DNA from 3 places in the Streptomyces sp. NPDC048643 genome. Region 3 is predicted to be linked to each of the others. Evidence: riboswitches for the same ligand, from Rfam matches in the RefSeq annotation. Region 3 holds a riboswitch; each other region holds the start of a gene.
The links. A riboswitch is a leader RNA that binds a small molecule or an ion and turns the genes downstream of it on or off. The one in region 3 is predicted to bind cobalamin.

Region 1 (2,253 bases), on a different contig from region 3:
AGGACGCGGCCACGTCGACCTGCCCGGCCAGACCCAGCAGGGTGCCCAGCGTGGCGAGGGACTTCTCCAGGTCGTTGACCCAGATGTTGCGGCCGTTGACGACGCCGGCGACGAGCCGCTTGCCCGGCAGACCGCCGACGGCCGCGAGCGCGTCCAGATTGGCGGCGGCCGCGTCGGTGAAGTCGAGCGCGAGTCCGTCGACCGGGGCCTTGGCGAGAACGGGCAGAGCCTCCCCGAGTCGGTCGAAGTACGACGCGACGAGCAGCTTCGGACGGTCGGTGAGCGTGCCGAGAACGCGGTAGGCGCGCTCGGCGGCGTTCAGTTCGGCGTTCGTGCGGTCCTGGACGAGAGCGGGTTCGTCGAGCTGGACCCACTGGGCACCGGCCGCGCGCAGGTCGGCGAGCACCTCGGTGTAGACCGGCAGCAGCCGGTCGAGGAGGGTCAGCGGGTCGAAGTCCGCCGGTACACCGGGGGCGGGCTTGGCGAGGAGGAGATAGGTGACGGGGCCGACCAGGACCGGACGGGCCGACAGTCCGAGCGCCAAGGCCTCCTTGAGCTCGGCGACCTGCTTGGACGAGTCGGCGGTGAAGGCGGTGTCGGGGCCCAACTCGGGGACGAGATAGTGGTAGTTCGTGTCGAACCACTTGGTCATCTCCAGCGGCGCCACGTCCTGGGTACCGCGGGCCATGGCGAAGAAGCCGTCGAGGGCGTCGGCGGCGACGGCGTCCCGGTGGCGCTCGGGGACGGCGCCGACCATGACGCTGGTGTCCAGCACATGGTCGTAGTACGAGAAATCGCCGGTCGGCACTTCGTCGATGCCGGCCTCGGCCAGCTGCCGCCAGGTGGAGCTGCGCAGTTCGGCGGCGGTGGCGCGGAGGGCGTCCGCGCTGACGCGGCCCTTCCAGTAGCCCTCGATCGCCTTCTTCAGTTCGCGGTTCGGACCCTGGCGGGGGTAGCCGTACACGGTGGCCCGTGCTGCCGCGGCTGCGGTCTTGGCTGTCACGGAAATCTCCTTCGCGAGATGTCTCCTTGGATCCCGATGGGACACGCGAGCGCGAAGGGTGACGCACCGGGCGGGAGTACGTGGCGCGCCGGAGCGCGAAGGTCCGCCAGGTATGTACGCCAACCCGCCCACGAGGTCACCGGGATGTCCGCGCGCGATGGGTCGCGCACGGGCAGCGGGCAGGTCTTCGGACTCGCGGGCACGCCCTCCGGACGGAGGTCACCTACTGGCCGTCGCTTCCCAGACCCCACCGGGCCCAGTGCGTATGACGGCGGTCGTTCCCGCTCACCGCTGCGGGGCAGTCCCGGATTCCCACCGGGTTCCCTCTTACGACGCATCCCGTCTGGCGGACGGGGCGAACCAGCTACGGAGGTCAGCCTATGCGGACGAGCGCCCTGCTGGGGAGAACGCCCACCTCCCGGACGGTCGTTCGAGACGTCCAGGAGAGGATCGGCGCACGTCAACCGGCATACGGGGGGCGGCAGACGGCTCGTGTGACGCGCTCGGCCCCGCCCCGGGCCTCGATCTTCAGGCGGAAGGGGCGGGGAAGCCACGGGTGCCGTCGAAGGCGAGCTTCGCGAACCGTTCGCCGATACGACGGTGGGTGGCGGCGTCGGGGTGGAGCGCGTCGGGCAGCGGCAGCTCGACGGCGTCCGCCTCCCCGTACAGCTCCCGGCCGTCGAGGTAGTACAGGTTCGGGTCCTCGGCGGCCCGCTGTTCCACGATCCCGGCGAGTTCGGCACGGATGATCGCGAGCGTCAGCTTCCCGCTCGCGCGCTCGGCCGGGTCGCCGGCGGCGCGGAACCGCAGACGACCGCTGCCGAGCGCCGTGAGGTCCGGCAGGCTCGGGCCGGGGGTGTCCTCGTGGATCGGGCACAGGATGGGGGAGACGACCAGCAGCGGCGTGGTGGGGTTGCCCTCGCGGACGGTGTCCAGGAAGCCGTGCACGGCGGGAGTGAAGGCCCGCAGCCGCATCAGGTCGGTGTTGACGATGTTGATGCCCAGCTTGACGCTGATCAGGTCGGCGGGCGTGTCGCGCAGGGTGCGGGCGGTGAACGGGTCCAGCAGGGCGCTGCCGGCCAGCCCCAGATTGATCAGGTCCACCCCGGCCAGCGAGGCGGCCAGCGCGGGCCAGGTCGTGCTGGGGCTCGCCGCGTCGGAGCCCTGGCTGATCGAACTGCCGTGGTGCAGCCACACCGCGCGCCCCCGGTCCGGCGTGGGCTCCACGGGGGCGTCGGTGCGCAGAGCCA
Region 2 (2,253 bases), on a different contig from region 3:
CTCCAGACAGTCGAGAACGGTCCCGAGGAGTGCTTCCCGGCCGCCCCCGCGCAGGTCGCCCCCTGAGGGCGCGCCGGCGGCCGACGGATCCCCCGGTGTCCCGAAGAAGCCACGGGCGCTCATCTCGCCCACCGGCCTGCCCATCAGCACGACCTGGCTGGTGCGGTCGCCGCCCGGCTTGAGCAGCACGGGGTTCATCAGCGCCGTCGGCTCCACGCGGGCGGCCTGCGCCTGCATGGCCTGCGCCCGCCCGATCTCGGCTCCCTCCCGCGTGACGAACGAGTTCAGGGACATGTTCTGCGCCTTGAACGGGGCGACCTTCACCCCCTGGCGCACCAGCCACCGGCAGATCCCGGCGGTCACCACGCTCTTGCCCGCGTCCGAGGTGGTCCCGGCGATCAGCAGTCCGCCGCTCATACGGTGCGTCCCTTCCTGGTCGACGTTCCGGTCGGCTTTCCGGTCAGCAGTACGCGTGCGGCGGCACTCACGCCGAGCGCCAGCCAGCCGACGCGACGGGAGAGCCGTACGGCCCGCTCGATGTCGGCGACCCGTACGGCACGCCCGGCGTCGTTGAGCACGGGCCGGTGCTCGACCCGGCCCCCGTACGAGAGGGTCCCGCCGAGCCGCACCCCGAGCGCGCCGGCGAAGGAGGCCTCCACCGGCCCGGCGTTGGGGCTCGGATGCCTGCGCGCGTCGGCACGCCAGGCCCGGACGGCGCCCCGCGGGTCGGACCCGGCCACGGTCGCGAGAACGGCGGTCAGCCGGGCTCCGGGCCAGCCCGCGACGTCGTCGAGTCGTGCGGAAGCCCAGCCGTAGCGCCGGTACTTGGGGGACCGGTGCCCGACCATCGCGTCGAGCGTGTTCACGGCGCGGAAGGCGACCAGTCCGGGTACGCCGGCGGCGGCGCCCCAGACGAGGGCGCCGACCACGGCGTCGGAGGTGTTCTCGGCGACCGACTCGACGACGGCCCTGGCGATCCCGTCGGCGTCCAGCGCCTGCGGGTCGCGTCCGCACAGATGCGGCAGTCGCTCGCGGGCGACGTCGATGTCCCCGGCCGCGAGCGCGCCGCCGATCGCCCGTGCCTCACGGCCGAGGGAGGTCCCCCCGACGACGGCCCAGGTGGCGGCGGCGGTCAGAGCGAGGGACGCGGCGTCCGAGGAACGCAGGGAACGGCCGGCGAGCGCGGCGAGGCCGGTGGCCCCGCCCACGCACACGGCTGTGTGCAGCGCGCCCCACCCGCGGTGGTCGCGCCACAGGGTGCGCTCGACGGCCGTGGCCGCCCGCCCGAACGCGGCGACCGGATGAGCCCGGCGGGGATCGCCGAGGAGCAGGTCGCCGAGGAGGCCGGCGGCGGCGCCGTACGCGAAGACGCGATCGGCCCGCACGGGGTCAGCCCGCCGTGGGGTGCGGCAGAACTCTCTTGCACATCAGGACCGGCAACGGGCAGCCGCGCATGGCGATATGTCCTCACTCAGGGTGTCCACGCCCTGGTTCGACGAGACCGGCGGCGAGAGTTCCTGGCTCCCGGGGAGTTTCCTCCCCGATGACAGTGGCGGGACCGCGCCGGATTCGCACCGGCTTCCTCTCATGCCGCCGTACTTGGCTCCGGCAGTCCACCACGGGGTGAGAACGGCCGTCAACTTGCTGTTGACCTGCGGAGGGAGAGTGTGCGAAGCCCCACACAGCAGTGGGGTGCGGGACGGAGATCCGTCCCGCACCCCACGGTGAAGTGCTGCCCGGGAACGGCCCGTTCGGGGCCGTTCGTCCGGGTTACTTGCTCATGATGAGCGAGATGCCGTACGCCACCGCCGCGGCGCAGGCCGCGAAGCAGACGTAGGCGCCGGTGGCCGCCGCGACGGCGGAACCACCCTGGGCCGACTCCTTCTTGGAGAGGCCGGCGACGCCGAGGGTGAAGAGGCCGACGAGGACGACGGTGGCTCCGAGACTGACCCCGAAGACGGACCCGAGGGCTGACCAGTCGATGTGCATGCTGCTTCTTCCTTCGGTTCTCAGGCCACGCGCGACGGCGCCGACGGGTTCGCCGTGGGCTCGGCGGGTGCGGGGATGGTGGCCGTGAGGTCCTCGGCCACGGTGCCGGCCGGGGGCGGGGTCACGGCGGCGATGGCCGTGGTGACCACGCCGGCGGGCTCCTCGGCGTTCACGTTGGTGTGGTCGATGACCTCGCGGCGCGAGCGGCGCCAGATCGCGAAGCTGGAGACGACCAGGAAGACGGCGACGAGGGTGGTGCCCCAG
Region 3 (2,253 bases):
CGCACCGCAACAGGGTTGATTTTCCACTGCCGTTGGGGCCGACGAGACCGACGAACGTCCCGCTGTCCGCGGCGAGCCGGATGTCGTCGAGGAGCCGCACCGTACCCGCGTCGGCCGAGACTCCCTCGATGTCGAGTCGCATCAGTGGCCCCCGAACGCGTAGCCGCCGCGCCGCATGAGCAGCAGGAAGGCGGGCACGCCGACCACGGCGGTGATCACGCCGACCGGCAGCTCCGCCGGGGCGAGCAGCAGACGGGAGAGGACGTCGGCCCACACGAGCAGCACCGCGCCGGCCAGGGGTGCGACGGCGAGCACCCGCCGATGGTCGGCGCCCACCAGCATGCGTACGACGTGCGGCACCATCAGCCCGACGAACCCGACGGCGCCGCTGACGGCGACCACGGTGCCGGTCACCGCGGCCGTGACCAGGAACAACTCCCCGCGCAGTCGGCCGGGTCGGACGCCGAGCGCGGCGGATGTCTCGTCTCCCATGGCGAGGGCGTTGAGCGACTCGGCCCGCAGCCTGAGCCACGCCCAGCCGACCGCCACGGTCACCGCGGCGACGGGTATCTGGGCCCAGGTCGCCCCGCCCAGGCTGCCCAGCAGCCACATCATGGCCGACCGTGCCGCTTCGCCGCGTGCGGCGCCGAACACCATGAGCGTGGTGAGTGCCTCGAAGCCGTAGGCCAGCGCGGTCCCGGTGAGGATCAGCCGCAGCGGGGTGAGGCCGTGCGGCGACCGTGCCACCGCATAGACGAGGACCATGGCCGCGAGGGCGGAGGCGAAGGCCGACACGGACAGCGCCCACACGCCCAGCCCGGCGAACGCGCCCAGCAGGATGACGGCGTTGGCGCCCACCGCCGCGCCGGAGGAGATGCCGAGGACGAAGGGGTCGGCGAGCGCGTTGCGGACCATGGCCTGAACGGCGACACCGACGGTCGCGAGACCGGCTCCGACGACCGCGCCGAGCACGACCCGTGGGAGCCGGATCTCCGAGACGATGGTGTAGGCGGCGGCGTCCGAGGCGTGCACGGTCCCGCCGGTGGCACCGGCCCACAGGAGGCGCAGGACGGCCGCCGTCCCGATCCCGGTCGCGCCCAGGGCGACGCCGCAGACGAGGGAGATCAGGAGCACGACCGCGAGGCAGCCGAGGAGTGGCGTCAGCGGCAGGCGGCCGGGGGCTCTGTCCCGGGTCCGGCCGGGTCCGGGTATCGGAGTCGTCGTGGTGGTGCGCACGGGGCGGTCCTTCGCCTGGGGCCGCCTGGTGAACCGAGGCAGGAGAACAGCCCGTACAGCGCGCCGGCCGTGCGGTCCCCTGTCGCATTCCACGGCGAGCAGTCAACGGGTCGCGTGCTCCCCGCGGGCGATCGGACTCACGTGACGGACCATCAGGTCGCCACGCACACCGTTGCGGGTCAGCGCCGGATTCTCACCGGACTTCCCCCGCGGGAGGCTCGGCGAGCGTAACAGGCGGGACCCTCGGCGCTTCGGCGCCGTCGGCGCCGGACCGGGCCGCGCGGACGCACGCGGACGGACGGCCCGGTACCACGGACGTCTTCCGTCAGGCCTCTTCCTCGGTGTGCAGGACGTACAGCTCCGGCAGGTTGACCACGATCGCCTCCTGCGTGCTGCGGGCGATGACGACGACGGCCTCGTCCGCGGGATCGGGGTTCTCCTCGCGGTGCGGCACGAACGGGGGCACGAAGATGTAGTCGCCGGGCGAGGTGCGCAGCCGGATCTCCTCGGGCTGTGGGCCCGTGTCGTCGAGGAACACGAACTCGGGGTGCCCGCTCACGACGTAGATGGCGGTCTCGGACGCGCCGTGGTGGTGGTCGGAGGACGCGGTCGCGGGGGCGACGTGGGTCTGGCCCATCCACAGCTTCTCGGAACCCACCGTGTTGCCGCTGACGGCGGCGAACCGGCGCATGCCGCCGGACTGCGCCGTGTCACCGTCGAGCGCGTCGGCACGGACGTGGTGCAGGCGGGTGCGCAGCGGGGACGGCGACTGCCCCGCACGGTCCGTGAGATGGGGGTGGAAACCTTCACCGGGGGTCGTCAGCGGCTGGCTCATGTGGGGGGACGCTAGAGCTGTCCGGAAAAGGATGTCAAGAGGTGTCCATTGTCCTTCACCTGCGGCAATGTTCCCGCAATGTAGGTGAGGAAGCGGTGGAAGCGCCCGCGTCGGGCGTCCCGTCGGGCATCATGGCCGCATGCATATCTCCGCGAAGGCGGACTACGCCACGCGGGCGCTGC

Region 1: another riboswitch for cobalamin. It lies ahead of metE (5-methyltetrahydropteroyltriglutamate--homocysteine S-methyltransferase); the one in region 3 lies ahead of AB0C62_RS06890 (iron ABC transporter permease).
Region 2: another riboswitch for cobalamin. It lies ahead of AB0C62_RS27170 (cobalamin biosynthesis protein); the one in region 3 lies ahead of AB0C62_RS06890 (iron ABC transporter permease).

The regions. Positions count from the first base shown of each region.
Region 1 is NZ_JBEZHO010000063.1:37,384-39,636, reverse strand. Features, by position in the region: gene metE (5-methyltetrahydropteroyltriglutamate--homocysteine S-methyltransferase) at 1-1,003, opposite strand, end outside; cobalamin riboswitch at 1,164-1,383, opposite strand; gene AB0C62_RS37575 (GDSL-type esterase/lipase family protein) at 1,532-2,253, opposite strand, start outside.
Region 2 is NZ_JBEZHO010000032.1:34,403-36,655, forward strand. Features, by position in the region: gene AB0C62_RS27165 (cobyric acid synthase) at 1-417, opposite strand, end outside; gene AB0C62_RS27170 (cobalamin biosynthesis protein) at 414-1,385, opposite strand; cobalamin riboswitch at 1,489-1,633, opposite strand; gene AB0C62_RS27175 (hypothetical protein) at 1,771-1,989, opposite strand; gene AB0C62_RS27180 (inorganic phosphate transporter) at 2,010-2,253, opposite strand, start outside.
Region 3 is NZ_JBEZHO010000005.1:41,885-44,137, reverse strand. Features, by position in the region: gene AB0C62_RS06895 (ABC transporter ATP-binding protein) at 1-142, opposite strand, end outside; gene AB0C62_RS06890 (iron ABC transporter permease) at 142-1,164, opposite strand; cobalamin riboswitch at 1,341-1,482, opposite strand; gene AB0C62_RS06885 (cupin domain-containing protein) at 1,562-2,071, opposite strand; gene AB0C62_RS06880 (Rrf2 family transcriptional regulator) at 2,211-2,253, shown strand, end outside.